DNA from 3 places in the Roseateles sp. P5_E4 genome. Region 2 is predicted to be linked to each of the others. Evidence: predicted binding sites of a transcription regulator. Region 2 holds the regulator's gene; each other region holds the start of a gene.
The links. The regulator HrcA, encoded in region 2, represses chaperone genes, less so after heat shock. The targets are predictions, from matches to a motif close to TTAGCACTCNNNNNNNNNGAGTGCTAA.
Positions count from the first base shown of each region.

Region 1: the regulator HrcA is predicted to act here: its motif matches at 2,284-2,310, upstream of rpoH (RNA polymerase sigma factor RpoH).
Region 3: the regulator HrcA is predicted to act here: its motif matches at 2,590-2,616, upstream of ACXJLH_RS05675 (co-chaperone GroES).

Region 1 covers NZ_JBFUMS010000006.1:300,287-305,146, forward strand. The annotation lists gene ACXJLH_RS14305 (CHASE domain-containing protein) at 1-1,682, shown strand, start outside; gene ACXJLH_RS14310 (chemotaxis protein CheW) at 1,714-2,214, shown strand; gene rpoH (RNA polymerase sigma factor RpoH) at 2,363-3,280, shown strand; gene ACXJLH_RS14320 (SCO family protein) at 3,325-3,927, opposite strand; gene cyoE (heme o synthase) at 3,924-4,829, opposite strand; gene ACXJLH_RS14330 (COX15/CtaA family protein) at 4,832-4,860, opposite strand, start outside.
Region 2 covers NZ_JBFUMS010000004.1:157,540-162,399, reverse strand. The annotation lists gene ACXJLH_RS09820 (hypothetical protein) at 1-65, opposite strand, end outside; gene ACXJLH_RS09815 (helix-turn-helix transcriptional regulator) at 62-271, opposite strand; gene ACXJLH_RS09810 (hypothetical protein) at 340-1,158, opposite strand; tRNA gene ACXJLH_RS09805 (tRNA-Ile) at 1,304-1,380, opposite strand; gene hrcA (heat-inducible transcriptional repressor HrcA) at 1,416-2,423, opposite strand; gene ACXJLH_RS09795 (NAD kinase) at 2,491-3,357, shown strand; gene recN (DNA repair protein RecN) at 3,358-4,860, shown strand, end outside.
Region 3 covers NZ_JBFUMS010000002.1:664,471-669,330, reverse strand. The annotation lists gene ACXJLH_RS05690 (amino acid ABC transporter substrate-binding protein) at 1-483, opposite strand, end outside; gene ACXJLH_RS05685 (LysR substrate-binding domain-containing protein) at 592-1,509, opposite strand; gene ACXJLH_RS05680 (PEP-CTERM sorting domain-containing protein) at 1,730-2,425, shown strand; gene ACXJLH_RS05675 (co-chaperone GroES) at 2,713-3,003, shown strand; gene groL (chaperonin GroEL) at 3,102-4,751, shown strand.

The DNA of each region.
Region 1 (4,860 bases), on a different contig from region 2:
TGGCCACGGCCATGGTGGGCGCGCTGCTGCTGCTGATGTCGGGCCGCACCCAGCATGTCGAGGCGCTGGTGCAGGAACGCACGGCCGCGCTGGAGCGCGAGGTTGCCAACCGCGCCCAGGGCGAACGCGCGCTGAGCCAGAGCGAGCAGCGCTTTCACAGCATCTTCGAGACTGCGCCCATCGGCATCGCCTTCACCGACCTCAACGGCGGCTTCCAGGAGGTCAATGCCCATTTCTGCCATCTGGTCGGCTACACGGCCGAGGCGCTCGCGAACAAGCGCTCCATCGACGTGACCCATGCCGATGACCGTCGTGAGGACATCCGCCTGGCACGCCGGCTGATGCGCGGTGAGATCCCGTTCTACCGCCGCTTGAAGCGCTATATCCGTCCCGACGGCAGCACCGCCCATGCGCGCGTGCTGGTCAGCCTGCTGCGCGGCGCGGACGGCCGGCCGCACCGGCTGGTGGGCATCATCGAGGACATCACCGACCAGCTGCGCATCGAGGAGCTGGACCGCGCCCGCGAGGCCGCCGAGGCGGCCAACCAGGCCAAGAGCGAGTTCCTGTCGCGCATGAGCCATGAGCTGCGCACACCGATGAACGCCATCCTCGGCTTCACGCAGCTGATGCAGATGGACGCCGGTGAACCGCTGGCACCGGGCCAGCGCGCACGCGCCCAGCAGATCGCCCAGGCCGGCTGGCATCTGCTGGAAATGATCAACGACACGCTGGACCTGTCGCGCATCGAGGCAGGCTCGCTGCGCCTGGAGCCTGTGCTGCTGGAGCTGCCGCCGCTGCTGGCCCGGGCCTTGGCGCTGGTGCAAGGTCAAGCCGCAGAGCGCGGCCTGGCCATCAGCCAGCGTATCGACCCGGCCGCCGTGCGCCTCGTCGGCGACCCCACGCGGGTTACCCAAATCCTGACCAACCTGCTCAGCAACGCGGTCAAGTACAACCGCCCAGGCGGCAGCGTCAGCGTCGAGGTGGCTCGACCTGAGCTGGGGTGGGTCGAAATCGCCGTGCGCGACACCGGGCTGGGCCTTACCGAAGAGCAGCGCGCCGCCCTCTTCCAACCTTTCAACCGCCTGGGCCGCGAGCGCAGCGGCCTGCCGGGCACGGGTATCGGCCTGGTCATCAGCCAGCGCCTGGCCGAGATGATGGGCGGCAGCCTGCGCGCCGAAGAGCAGGACGGCCCCGGCGCCTGCTTCGTGCTGAGGCTGCCGGCCAGCGGCGCTGCCGCTGCACTGTCCCAGGAGACAGCCCCGGACGAACCGACCAGCCCGCGCCCCAGCCCCCAGCGGAGCGTGCTCTACGTGGAGGACAACCCGCTCAACGCCGAAGTCATGCGCGGCATCCTGGAGCAGCGGCCCGGCATCGAGCTGGAAGTGGCGCCGACCGTGGAAGCCGGCCTGCGCGCCTTGCGCGAGCGCCCGCCGGCCCTGCTGCTGCTCGACTGGCAGCTGCCCGATGGCGACGGCCTGACGCTGCTGAGCCGCATGCGCGAGCTGGGCCAGCCGCTTCCCCCGGTCGTCGTCGTGTCGGCCAATGCCCAGCCCGAGCAGATCGCCGCCGCCGAGGTGGCGGGCGCCCAGCACTATCTGACCAAGCCGCTGGACGTGCGTGAATTGCTCGCCCTGGTCGATGAATTGTTGGCGCCGGGCTCCGTCGTAGCGGGGGCAGAATGAGGGCCCAGTCCCCAACACGCGTCAGCGCCCGATGAGTTCCACCGATCTCGTTCCCAGCACCGGTGCCCAGGCCGTGCAGGCCCTGGCACGCACCGATGGCCGCCAGTTCCTGACCTTTCGCATCGGCGCAGAGGAATACGGCCTCAACATCCTGCGCGTGCAGGAAATCCGCTCTTACGAGCCGCCCACCCGCGTTGCCAATGCACCGGCCTTCGTCAAGGGCGTCGTCAACCTGCGCGGCGTCATCGTGCCCATCGTGGACCTGCGCATCCGCCTGGGCCAGGCCGGTGAATACAACGCTTTCACCGTCGTCATCGTGCTCAATGTGGCCGGCCGCGTCGTCGGTGTCGTCGTGGATTCGGTGTCCGACGTGCTGGAACTGAGCGCCGACGAGATCAAGCCGCGCCCGGAAGTGGCCGCCGCCCTGGACGCCCGCTTCATCACCGGCCTAGGCAAGCTCGGCGAGCGCATGCTGATCCTGCTGGATATCGAGGCCATGATCAAAAGCCCGGATTTCGGTCTGGTCGACTGAAGGAAAGTTAGCGATRGCTGACTGTTTCACCGTTGGAAACATTGCATTCCAGCAGCGTCACGAACTGACTTAGCACTCGCCAAACCAGAGTGCTAATATCCTGCTCACCGCGGCATTCCGCGCCGCGGTTTAGCAAGGATTCATGACGATGTCCGCCTCTTCTGCCATTGCCGTCCGCGACCCCTGGGCCATGGTGCCTTCGCTGGGCAATCTGGACGCATACATCTCCGCCGTCAACCGCCTGCCGCTGCTGACGGCCGAGGAAGAAGGTTCCGCCGCGCGCAGCCTGCGCGACAAGGGCGACCTGGAAGCCGCTGGCCGCATGGTGCTGTCGCATCTGCGCCTGGTGGTGGCCATCTCCCGCCAGTACATGGGCTATGGCCTGCCCCAGGGCGACCTGATCCAGGAAGGCAATGTCGGCCTGATGAAGGCCGTCAAGCGCTTCGACCCGGACCAGGGTGTGCGCCTGGTGAGCTATGCCATGCACTGGATCAAGGCCGAGATCCACGAGTACATCCTGAAGAACTGGCGCATGGTCAAGGTCGCGACGACCAAGGCCCAACGCAAGCTGTTCTTCAATCTGCGCTCGATGAAGCACCAGATGAAGGCCGACCAGGCCGACGGCCAGACGCATCGCAACACGCTCACCGAGGCCGAACTGGCCCATGTCGCCAGCACGCTGAACGTCAAGCGCGAGGAAGTGCTGGAGATGGAGACCCGCATGTCGGGCGGCGACGTGGCGCTGGAGCCGCAGACCGACGACGATGGCGAGAGCTTCGCGCCCATCGCCTACCTGGCCGACGACAGCCATGAGCCGACCCGCGTCATCGAGGCGCGTTCGCGCGACGAACTGGCCGGCGACGGCATCCATCGCGCTCTGGACGTGCTGGACGCGCGCAGCCGCCGCATCGTCGAGGAGCGTTGGCTGAAGGTGAACGACGACTCGTCGGGCGGCATGACGCTGCACGAGCTGGCTGCCGAATACGGCGTGTCGGCCGAGCGCATCCGCCAGATCGAGGTGGCGGCGATGAAGAAGATGAAGAAGGCGCTGACCGAAGCGGCCTGATTGACCCTCTTCCGCTCCAGGTAAAAGGCCCCTCGGGGCCTTTTCTACTTTTTGGCTTCGGCCAGCAGCAGCTTGATGTCGTCCGCCAGCGGCTGGGCGCCCGAGCCGTAGCGCGCGTAAACGCGCACGCGGCCTTCGGTGTCGAAGATGAAGCTCGCCGCCGTGTGGTCCATCGTGTAGGTCTCGGGTGTCTTGCCCGGCGCCTTGGCGTAGAAGACCTTGAACTCCTTGGCCGCGGCCTTCGTCTGCTCCTCGCTGCCGCGCAGGCCGACAAAGCTGGGATCGAAGCTGGCCAGATAGGCCTTGAGCAGCTGCGCCGTATCGCGCTCCGGGTCGACGGTGACGAAGATGCCCTGCACCTTGTCGCCGTCCGCGCCCAGGCTGCGCTTGACTTCGGCCACTTCCGCCATCGTCGTCGGGCAGACGTCGGGGCATTGGGTGTAGCCGAAGAAGACCACCAGCACCTTGCCCTTGAAGTCGGCCAGCGAGCGGGCGCGGCCGTCCTGGTCGGTCAGGTTCAGCGTGCGGGCGTACTCGGCGCCGGTCAGGTCGATGCCCTTGAAGGCGGGCTTGTCGGGGCTCGCCTTCTGGCAGGCGGCCAACGACAGTGCGGCCAGCGCGGCCAGCGCGAAACGACGGGTGTTCATGCGATGTAGTGGTCGATCAACAGCGCCGCAAAGAGCAGCGACAAATGCCAGATGGAGAACCAGAAGGTCCGCCGCGCCAGCATCTCCGAATACGAGCGCCACAGCCGGAAGGCATAGCCGCAGAAGCCCAGGCCGAGTGCGACGGCGCTGGCGAGGTAGAACCAGCCGCTCATGCCGGTCAGGAAGGGCAGCAGCGTGGCCGCGAACAGCACCCAGGTGTAGAGCAGGATCTGCAGCCGCGTGTAGTCGTTGCCGTGCGTGACGGGCAGCATGGGCAGGCCGGCGCGCGCGTAATCTTCAGCGCGGTACAGGGCCAGCGCCCAGAAGTGCGGCGGCGTCCACAGGAAGATGATCAAGCACAGCAGCCAGGGCTCGGGGCCGAGGTCGCCACGCAGCGCGGCCCAGCCCAGCACCGGCGGCATGGCGCCCGAGGCGCCGCCGATGACGATGTTCTGCGGCGTCATCGGCTTCAGGATGACGGTGTAGATGACGGCATAGCCGATGAAGGTGGCGAAGGTCAGCCACATCGTCAGCACGTTGACGTACAAGCCCAGCAGCGCCATGCCGGCTGCACACAGCAGGGCCGAGAAGGCCAGTGTGTGCGGGCGGCTGAGCTCGCCCTTGGCCGTAGCGCGCCAGGCGGTGCGCTTCATGCGCGCGTCGATGCCGTCCTCAATGAGGCAGTTGAAGGCGGCCGCGGCGCCGGCGACCAGCCAGATGCCTGCGACGGCGGCAAGCATGGTGAGGGCCTGTTCCAGCGACGGCAGGCCGGGCACGGCCAGGGCCATGCCGATGGCCGCGCAGAAGACGATGAGCTGGACGACGCGCGGCTTGGTCAGCTGGTAGAACTGCTGCCAGCGCGGGCTGTGCACGAAGGCGCTGGCGGTGGACGTGGAAGCCATGGTCAAGTTTGCGCCCTCAGGCGCGCGAGCA
Region 2 (4,860 bases):
ACGCTCCTGGCCGCGTGGATCACCGGCATCGTCCACACCAATTCATAGAGCTCCTGCCGGGTCATGTGGCGGCCCTCCGCGACGCGAACCAAGCGCGCACATCCGAGACGCGCCACGCGGTCACACGAGTGGAAATCTTGACCGGCGGCGGGAAGGCGCCGGTCCTCACCATGCGCCAAAGAGTCGTCGAGGAGACGGGCAGTACGTTGAGGAGTTGGGCTTCTCGGATGAAGCCTTCTTCGGGAAGCGATGCAGCGGGCGGCTGGGTCATGGGGCACATGAAAGTYGATGAACCTTCATGCTGCCGGCCGGCGGCCTATGAAAAAAGAGTGAATGGATTCACTTCTTCTTAGCCGCAACTTTCTTTGCCCGCCTGCCGTCCGGGAAGTCGTCAGGCTTCAACATCTGGTTGATGGCCTTGCTCAGGCTGCTGTTCTTCACGCCGTTGCGCTGAAGCCAAGCATCAACTTGTTCAAGAGTCGGAGCTGTCGTTGGGTCGCTGGGGTCGTAGTTGCCGCCCTGGTCAATCGTCTTCCAGAGACCCGCAACGCCCACCAGCATGCGCAGCAGCGTCGTCTCGTGCGAACCCCATGGCCACTTGTACGGCGGGCTGGCATCGCCGTAAAAGCGGGTCTGGGGATCCTCGTCGATTTCGCCTGGTACTGAGGACTCACCGAAAGGCTGCAGCGGCGGTACTTCGCCGGGCCTGTACGGGAAGAGGTATGCGCCACCAGGAAGCCAACCAAACTTCTCGCCGACTCGCTCAATACGCGTTTGTTCAAGAGTTCCAAAGAGGTAGGACCGCGCCACCAAACTTAAATGCGGATTCGCCCTTCGTATCTCACATTCGAAGGCCCCGCTCACCACATCTCGGCCCAGCTCCCATAGGCGCCGCCAGTAGATGGCGGCCACCGAATTCGATGCAGCGCCCGCCAATGGTTGGAGTTCGCGCAGGAAGGCCATCGCCTCGTCATCGGTCCGGCCGATTGAGTCGGGGTCGATCTGCATGTACAGCGCTAGCCCGCGCCACAGTTCGATTCCCTTTCCGTCTGACCCGAGATCCGAGTCTAGGAAACGGAACGAACCTGACGGGTAGGGAGGCTCGAAGTCCACCAGGACTTCATGACCGCGAAGGATCTCGCGCTGCAGTTCGCGCATTCGAAGCTGGTAACGATCGCCCTGGGCAGACGGAAGTGCCATCGAAGTAGAACAACGAGTTGAGCACTAAGGGCAACGCAACGGCAACGAAGCCACCACGTCGAGCACAAAGTTAGTGCCCGCTACCGCGCAAAAGCGCGTGGAATGGTAGGCCGTGTTGGACTTGAACCAACGACCAAAGGATTATGAGTCCTCTGCTCTGACCAACTGAGCTAACGGCCCCCGGGGAGGAGGCGCGGATTCTAGTCAGGGTCGGCTCACCGCTGACTGAGCGCCTGCCCCACCATCCGCGACGTGATGTCGACGATCTGGATCATGCGGTCGTAGGCCATGCGCGTCGGGCCGATGACGCCCAGCGTGCCCACCACCTGGCCGTCGACCTCGTAGGGCGCGCTGACGATGGACAGCTCCTCGTAGGGCACGACCTGGCTTTCGCCGCCGATGTAGATGCGCACGCCCTCGGCGCGGCTCGATGTGTCGAGCAGGCGCATCAGTTGCGTCTTTTGCTCGAAGAGGTCGAAGAGGCGGCGCAGGCTGCCCATGTCATGGCTGAAGTCCTGCACGGCCAGCAGGTTGCGCTCGCCGGAGACGACGACCTGCTCCTGCTCCTGCACCATGGCCTCGGTACCGACCTGCACGGCCGCGCTCATCAGCCCGGCAATCTCGCCGCGCAGCTCATCGACCTCGTGACGCAGGCGTTCGCGCACGGCTTCGAGCGTGAGGCCGGCGTAGTTGGCATTCAGGCGGTTGCTGGCTTCGGCGAGCTCGGACTGGCTGAGGTCTTGTGCGGTGAAGATGACGCGGTTCTGCACGTCGCCATCGGGTGCAACGAGGATGACGAGCACGCGGCGCTCGCCCAGGCGCAGGAATTCGATGTGGTGGAAGACGCTGGCCTTCTTCGGCGACGTGACCACACCCACAAAGCTCGACAGGTTGGACAGCATCAGCGCCGCGCTGGCGATGACGCGCTGGGGTTGGTCGGGCTGCAGCCGTGCAGCGTCCACGCCGATGAGGCCGGGCTGGGCCGTCAGCATGGTGTCGACGAACAGGCGGTAGCCACGCGCCGTGGGGATGCGGCCGGCACTGGTGTGCGGGCTGGCGATGAGGCCGAGTTCTTCGAGGTCGGCCATCACATTGCGGATGGTCGCGGGGCTGAGTTCCAGGCCCGAGGCCTTGGACAGCGTGCGCGAGCCGACCGGCTGCCCGTCCGCGATATAGCGTTCGACCAGGGTTTTCAGCAGGGATTTGGAGCGCTCGTCGAGCATGCCCGCATTCTATGGACAGCGCTGTTCTGCCCGGGATGTGCAAACCCCCTGTGGTGTAATTTGCCGCATGGCCGAGCGCTTCAGACATGTCGCCATCGTGGGCAAGCATCAAGCGCCTGGCATCGGGCCGGTGCTGGAGGAGATTGCCCAATTTTTGTGCGGCCAGGGCCTGGACGTATCGCTGGAAGCGGACACCGCGCTCAACACCGGCCTGACGGGCTATGAAGCGCTGTCCAACGACGAGCTGGGCCGGCAATGCGACCTGGCGGTGGTCATCGGCGGTGACGGCACGATGCTCGGCTTCGCACGGGACATGGCTCGCCACGGCATTCCGCTGGTGGGCATCAACCAGGGGCGGCTGGGCTTCATCACGGACATTCCCATCGAACGCTGGCGCGAGTCATTGGCACCAGTACTGGCAGGCGACTACGAAGTCGAGCCGCGGGCGATGCTGGAAGGCGCGGTCTGGCGCGACGGCGAATCCATCTTCTCCGGCCTGGCACTCAATGACGTGGTCGTGAGCCGCGGCGGCAGCTCCGGCATGGTGGAGCTGAAGATCGAGGTCGGCGAGCAGTTCGTCGCCAACATGCGCGCCGACGGCCTCATCGTGGCCTCGCCCACCGGCTCCACGGCCTATGCGCTCTCCGCCGGCGGGCCCATCCTGCACCCCAGCATCGCCGGCTGGCTGATCGTGCCCATCGCGCCCCACACGCTGTCCAACCGGCCCATCGTGCTGCCCGACCTGGGCGAGGTGCGCCTGGAGATCGTCGCCGGCCGCGATGCGTCGGTGAATTTCGACATGCAAAGCCTCGCGAGCCTGCTGCACGGCGACACCATCACCGTGCGGCGCAGCCAGCACCAAGTGCGCTTTCTGCACCCCAAGGGCTGGAGTTATTACGCGACGCTCCGTCGCAAGTTACGTTGGTACGTCTAGATGCTGCGGCACCTGAGTCTCAAGGATTTCGTCATCGTTCCCGCGCTGGAGCTCGACTTCGAGCCCGGCTTTGCCGTGCTGACCGGCGAGACCGGCGCTGGCAAGTCCATCCTGATCGACGCGCTGCAACTGGCCCTCGGCGGCCGCGGTGACGCCGGCGTGGTGCGCGAAGGTGCAGCCAAGGCCGAGATCACCGCCGAATTCGACACGCCGGTGCATCTGCGCGCCTGGCTCGACGAGGCCGGTTTCGACACCGACGACACGCTGCTGCTGCGCCGCGTCATCGACGCCGCGGGCAAGAGCCGCGCATGGATCAACGGCGGCGCGGCCACGCTGACGCAGCTGCGCGAACTGGCCGACCACCTGCTCGACATCCACGGCCAGCATGCCTGGCAGGGCCTGACCCGCCCCGCCGCCGTGCGCGAGCTGCTGGATGGCTTTGCGGGGCTGGACACTGTGCCGCTGGGCCGCACTCACGCCGCCTGGAAGCAGGCCGCCGAGGCGCTGCAAAAGGCCCAGGGCCAGCAGGCCGACGCACTGCGCGAGCGCGAGCGGCTGGCCTGGCAGATCGGCGAGCTGGACGGCCTGGCGCCGGCCGAGGACGAGTGGGAGGAGCTGAACGCCGAACACGGGCGCCTGTCGCATGGCCAGTCCCTCATCGACGCGGCCAAGTCGGCCCTGGATGCGCTGGACGAGGCCGAGCCCAGCGCCCAGTCCCTCGCCGGCGGCGCGCTGGACCAGCTTGAGCGCGTGCTCGACCACGACGCCCGCCTGCTTTCCGCCGTGCAGGCTCTGCGCGATGTGCAGGCCCAGTTGCAGGACGCCAGCCACACGCTGTCAGCCTATCTGCACAAGGCCGATCTGGACCCCAACCGCCTGGCTGAGCTGGACGAGCGCGTGTCGGCCTGGATGACGCTGGCGCGCCGCTACCGCCGCCAGCCTCATGAACTACCGGCCCTGCTCGCGCAATGGCGCACCGAGCTGGCCCAGCTCGACGCCGCCAGCGACCCCACCCTGCTCGAAGCGGCCCTGGCCGCCGCGCGCCAGGCCTTCGACGCCGAGGCGCAGGCCGCCAGCCGCGCCCGCAAGAAGGCGGCGCCCCAGCTTGCGTCCGCCGTCACGGCGGCGATGCAGCAGCTCGGCATGGCGGGCGGCCAGTTCGACATCGCCTTGAACCCCACCGACGGCCCGCAGAGCTTTGGCGTCGAATCCGCCGAGTTCCTGGTCGCAGGCCATGCCGGCAGCACGCCGCGCCCGTTGGCCAAGGTGGCCTCGGGCGGCGAGCTGTCGCGCATCGCGCTGGCCATTGCGGTGACCGCCAGCCAGGCCGCAACCGACAACGCGCCCGGCACGCTGATCTTTGACGAAATCGACGTCGGCATCGGTGGCGCCGTCGCCGAGACCGTGGGCCGGCTGATGAAGCAGCTCGGCCACTCGGCAACCGGCCAGCGCCAGGTGCTGGCCGTCACCCACCTGCCCCAGGTGGCCGCGTGCGCAGACCGG
Region 3 (4,860 bases), on a different contig from region 2:
GCGCTCGTGCTTGCGCAGCGTCTGCACGGACGTGGTGCCGGTCGTCGTTGCGACGGTCTTGCCGTTGAGCTGGCCGATGCCGGTGATGCCGGAGTTGGCCTTCACGGCGATGCGCACTTCCTCGACATAGGTTGTCACGGCGAAGGCGACGTCCTTCTGGCGGGTGGCGTTGTTTGTCGTGGAGCCGCACTCCAGGTCGACGGTGCCGTTGACGGTCAGCGGGATGCGGTTGGCCGATGTGACCGGTTGGTACTTGACTTCGATCTTGCTGCCCAGCTGCTTGCGCAGGTCGGCAACGACGTGCTCGCAGACATCGATGTGGTAGCCGACGTATTTGCCATCACCGATGGTGTAGGACAGGCCCGACGACTCGCGCACACCCATCGTGATCGCGCCGCTGTCCTTGATCTTCTTCAGCGTGTCTTCGGCATGCACGGCCGAAACGCCGGCGAACAGGGCTGCGACGAGCAGAACTTTCTTCATGGAGACTCCAACAACAGGAAGTGGATATCGATAACAGCCGCGAGCAGACCACGCCGCACGCTCAGCCCGAATACGGGTTTACACGATGCATGCGCAAGCTGGATGAGGTCATGCCGCGGACGATAAATAGTCCCACAAAGCCAAGGAGGCTGGTTTGAGCCGGCGCGAAAGCTCGGGCTTTTCGCGATAGATGCGCAGCTCCATGCTGACGCTGAAGGTGCCCGGCGCAGCGGCGGGCACGAGGCGGCCACTGGCGATCTCCTTTTGCACCGAGCTGGCGGGCAGGAAGGCAAAACCATGGCCTTCCAGCGCCATCGCCTTCAGGCCTTCGGCCATGTCCGTCTCGTAGATGGCGTCGAGGTTCAGCGCGCAGTCCGCCTCCTTGACGATAAGCTCGACCAGGCGGCCGAGATAGGCGCCGGCCGCGTAGCTCAGGAAGGGAATCTTCTGGCCCGGCCGTCCGGGCAGCCGGAACATCGGCTCGCCCTGACTGTCGGCCCTGGCATACGGCGACAAGGTCTCGTGGCCCAGCGACACCATCTGGTAGCGCTCCGGGTCCAGCTGCAGCGGCTGGCTGGCGTGGTGATAGACCAGCAGCAGATCGCAATTGCCCTCGCTGAGCTGCAGCATCGCGTCATGCACATTGGCCGCGTTGAGCCGGCACTTGATGGCGCCGAAGCCGCGGCGCAGGCCCATCAACCAGTGCGGGAAGAAGGAGAAGGCCAGCGAATGCGGCACGGCGAACTCGATCATGTCCTGGTCGGCCGCCTGATGGCTGCGCAGCATATTGCGCGTCGCCTGCAGATTGCCCAGCAGCTCGACGGCCTGGGCCAGCAAGGTGGCGCCTGCGGCCGTGAGTCGGGTCGGATAGGAGGATCGATCCACCAGGTCGACGCCGGCCCAGGCCTCCAAGGCCTGAATGCGGCGCGAGAATGCCGGCTGGGTCACGTGGCGCAGCTGGGCGGAGCGGGAAAAGCTGCGCGTCTCGGCCAGGCTGACGAAGTCTTCAAGCCATTTGGTTTCCACCCGAGGCAGTGTAGCCAAGGCCTTCTGCCAGCCGCGCGATCTAGCGAGTCATCTCGGCAACTCATATATGCGCGCGCAGTACCTCTTCACCCCCCTAAGCGCGGCCCCTAGGTGCTTGACTCCCCCTCAACTGAAGGGGCACAACGCGGCCCGGCGCGCAGGTGCTTGTTTACAGTCCGTGCAACCACCCCAACTCGAACAAACCCGGACGGAGAACGCCATGCGCGCGACGAGCAAACTTCTGGCACTCGCCTTGACGGCCACCATGCAATCGGCGATGGCCGGTGCGGTCTTCCTGGACTTCGAGGATGTGCAGGCCACCGAACTGCTGACCAACCGCTACGCCGCCAAGGGCGTTACCGGCAGCGGCGCGGGCTGGACCGCAACCTCCGAAGCCTGCGGTTTCGGTCCCAACAATGAATCTGGCGACATCAGCTTCTTCCGCTCGGGCAGCTGCGGCGCACTCTTGCTGGCCCAGGACTGGACCAAGCCGGCCTCGACGAGCGGCAAGAGCTTGACGCTGAGCCTGTCCGACCACTTCGAAGCCCTGTCCTTTGTCTATTCAGGCAGCGTCACGGCGATCAACCTTTCGGTTCATGTCTTCGACATCGGCGGCAATGAACTGCACGTGTTCGACGCTCAGGGCAAGGACCTGGGCTTTGGCCTGTCGGGCCTTTCCGGCTCTCCGTGCAGCAGCGGCTTGACCTTTTGCAACTGGTCCTCACTGCTCGAGCTGTCTTTCCAGGGCGTCGCTCGCTCGGTCGTCTTCTCGGCAACGGATCAGACGGTCCTGCTTGACGACATCAGCTTCAAGACGTCCGATCCCACCGGCCGCCTGCCAGAGCCGGCCAGCATCGCCCTGGTCCTGGGCGCCCTTGGCGGCCTGGGCTGGAGCCGTCGCCGCGCCACGCGCTGAGCGCCTCGAAGCTGAAGAAACGACCGCCACGGCGGTCGTTTTTCATTGGGCGCCCGCAATAGAGCGGACGTCAGCGCAGTCGCGCGCCGCTGATCGCCGGCCTCGACGAAAGCTGTTCCCCCAAGGCTTGAATCGCCACGCGCCGTCCCTATAATGGCTTTCTGCTAGCACTCAACTCATTCGAGTGCTAACGAGTCGGGCCGACCGGTTTTCCGCTGGCGGCCCCGTTTTTTTCGGCGAGCCGCGATTGCCGCGGCCGCTCCGGTTCCAACTCTCAAGGAGATTCCATGAAGCTGCGCCCCCTGCACGATCGCGTGATCGTTCGCCGTCTGGAGCAAGAAACCAAGACCGCCTCGGGCATCGTCATCCCCGACAACGCCGCTGAGAAGCCTGATCAAGGTGAAGTCCTGGCCGTCGGCCCGGGCAAGCGCAATGACAAGGGTGAGTTCGTGGCCCTGAACGTCGTCGTCGGCGACCGCGTGCTGTTTGGCAAGTATTCCGGCCAGACCGTCAAGGTCGACGGTGACGAGCTGCTGGTCATGCGCGAGGAAGACCTCTTCGCCGTGGTGCAAAAGTAATGGCTTGCGGGACAGACCGAAGCGCGCAGCGCGAGTTCTGTCCCCAACTGATTCAGAGAATTCGACTCTGACCCCAATTTAAGTATTCGGAGAATCAAATGGCAGCAAAAGACGTGATCTTTGGCGGCGAGGCTCGTGCCCGCATGGTTGAAGGCGTGAACATCCTGGCCAACGCGGTCAAGGTGACCCTGGGCCCCAAGGGCCGCAATGTCGTGCTCGAGCGCTCGTTCGGCGCCCCGACCGTGACCAAGGACGGCGTGTCCGTGGCCAAGGAAATCGAGCTGAAGGACAAGCTGCAGAACATGGGCGCGCAGATGGTCAAGGAAGTCGCTTCCAAGACGTCTGACAACGCCGGCGACGGCACCACCACCGCCACCGTGCTGGCCCAGGCCATCGTCCGCGAAGGCATGAAGTACGTGGCCGCCGGCATGAACCCGATGGACCTGAAGCGCGGCATCGACAAGGCGGTCACCGCCCTGGTCGCCGAGCTGAAGAAGGCCTCCAAGGCCACCACCACCTCCAAGGAAATCGCGCAAGTCGGCACGATCTCCGCCAACAGCGACCATGAAGTGGGCCGCATCATTGCCGAGGCGATGGACAAGGTTGGCAAGGAAGGCGTCATCACCGTCGAAGACGGCAAGAGCCTGGACAGCGAACTCGACGTCGTCGAAGGCATGCAGTTCGACCGCGGCTACCTGTCGCCCTACTTCATCAACAACCCGGAAAAGCAAGCCGCGCTGTTGGACAACCCGTTCGTGCTGCTGTACGACAAGAAGATCAGCAACATCCGCGATCTGCTGCCGACGCTGGAGCAGGTTGCCAAGTCGGGCCGCCCGCTGCTGATCATCTCGGAAGACGTGGACGGCGAAGCCCTGGCCACGCTGGTGGTCAACACCATCCGCGGCATCCTGAAGGTCGTCGCCGTCAAGGCGCCTGGCTTCGGTGACCGTCGCAAGGCCATGCTGGAAGACATCGCCATCCTGACGGGCGGCAAGGTCATCGCCGAAGAAGTCGGCCTGACGCTCGAGAAGGTCACGCTGGCCGACCTGGGCCAGGCCAAGCGCGTCGAAGTGGGCAAGGAAAACACCACCATCATCGACGGCGCCGGCGCTGCGGGCGACATCGAAGCCCGCGTCAAGCAAGTGCGCATCCAGATCGAGGAAGCCACCAGCGACTACGACCGCGAAAAGCTGCAAGAGCGCGTGGCCAAGCTGGCCGGCGGTGTTGCCGTCATCAAGGTCGGTGCTGCCACCGAAGTCGAGATGAAGGAAAAGAAGGCCCGCGTCGAAGACGCGCTGCACGCCACGCGCGCAGCCGTTGAAGAAGGCATCGTGGCTGGTGGCGGCGTCGCGCTGCTGCGCGCCAAGCAAGCCGCTGGCGCCATCAAGGGCGACAACGCTGATCAAGACGCCGGCATCAAGCTGGTCCTGCGCGCCATCGAAGCACCGCTGCGCGAGATCGTCTACAACGCCGGTGGCGAAGCCTCCGTCGTCGTCAACGCCGTGCTGGCCGGTTCGGGCAACTACGGCTTCAACGCCGCCAACGACACCTATGGCGACATGATCGAAATGGGCATCCTGGACCCGACCAAGGTGACCCGCACTGCCCTGCAGAACGCCGCATCCGTCGCGTCGCTGATGCTGACGACCGAAGCCATGGTCGCCGAGTCCCCCAAGGACGAAGCAGCCGGTGGCGGCATGCCTGGTGGCATGGGCGGCATGGGTGGCATGGGCGGTATGGATATGTAAGACATTGCGGGACAGACCTGGCGGGCGTACTCGCCCGACAGCTCTGTCCCCAACTGATCAAGCATTCAGGAAGGGGCTGCGCGAGCAGCCCCTTTTCTTTTGTGCCTGA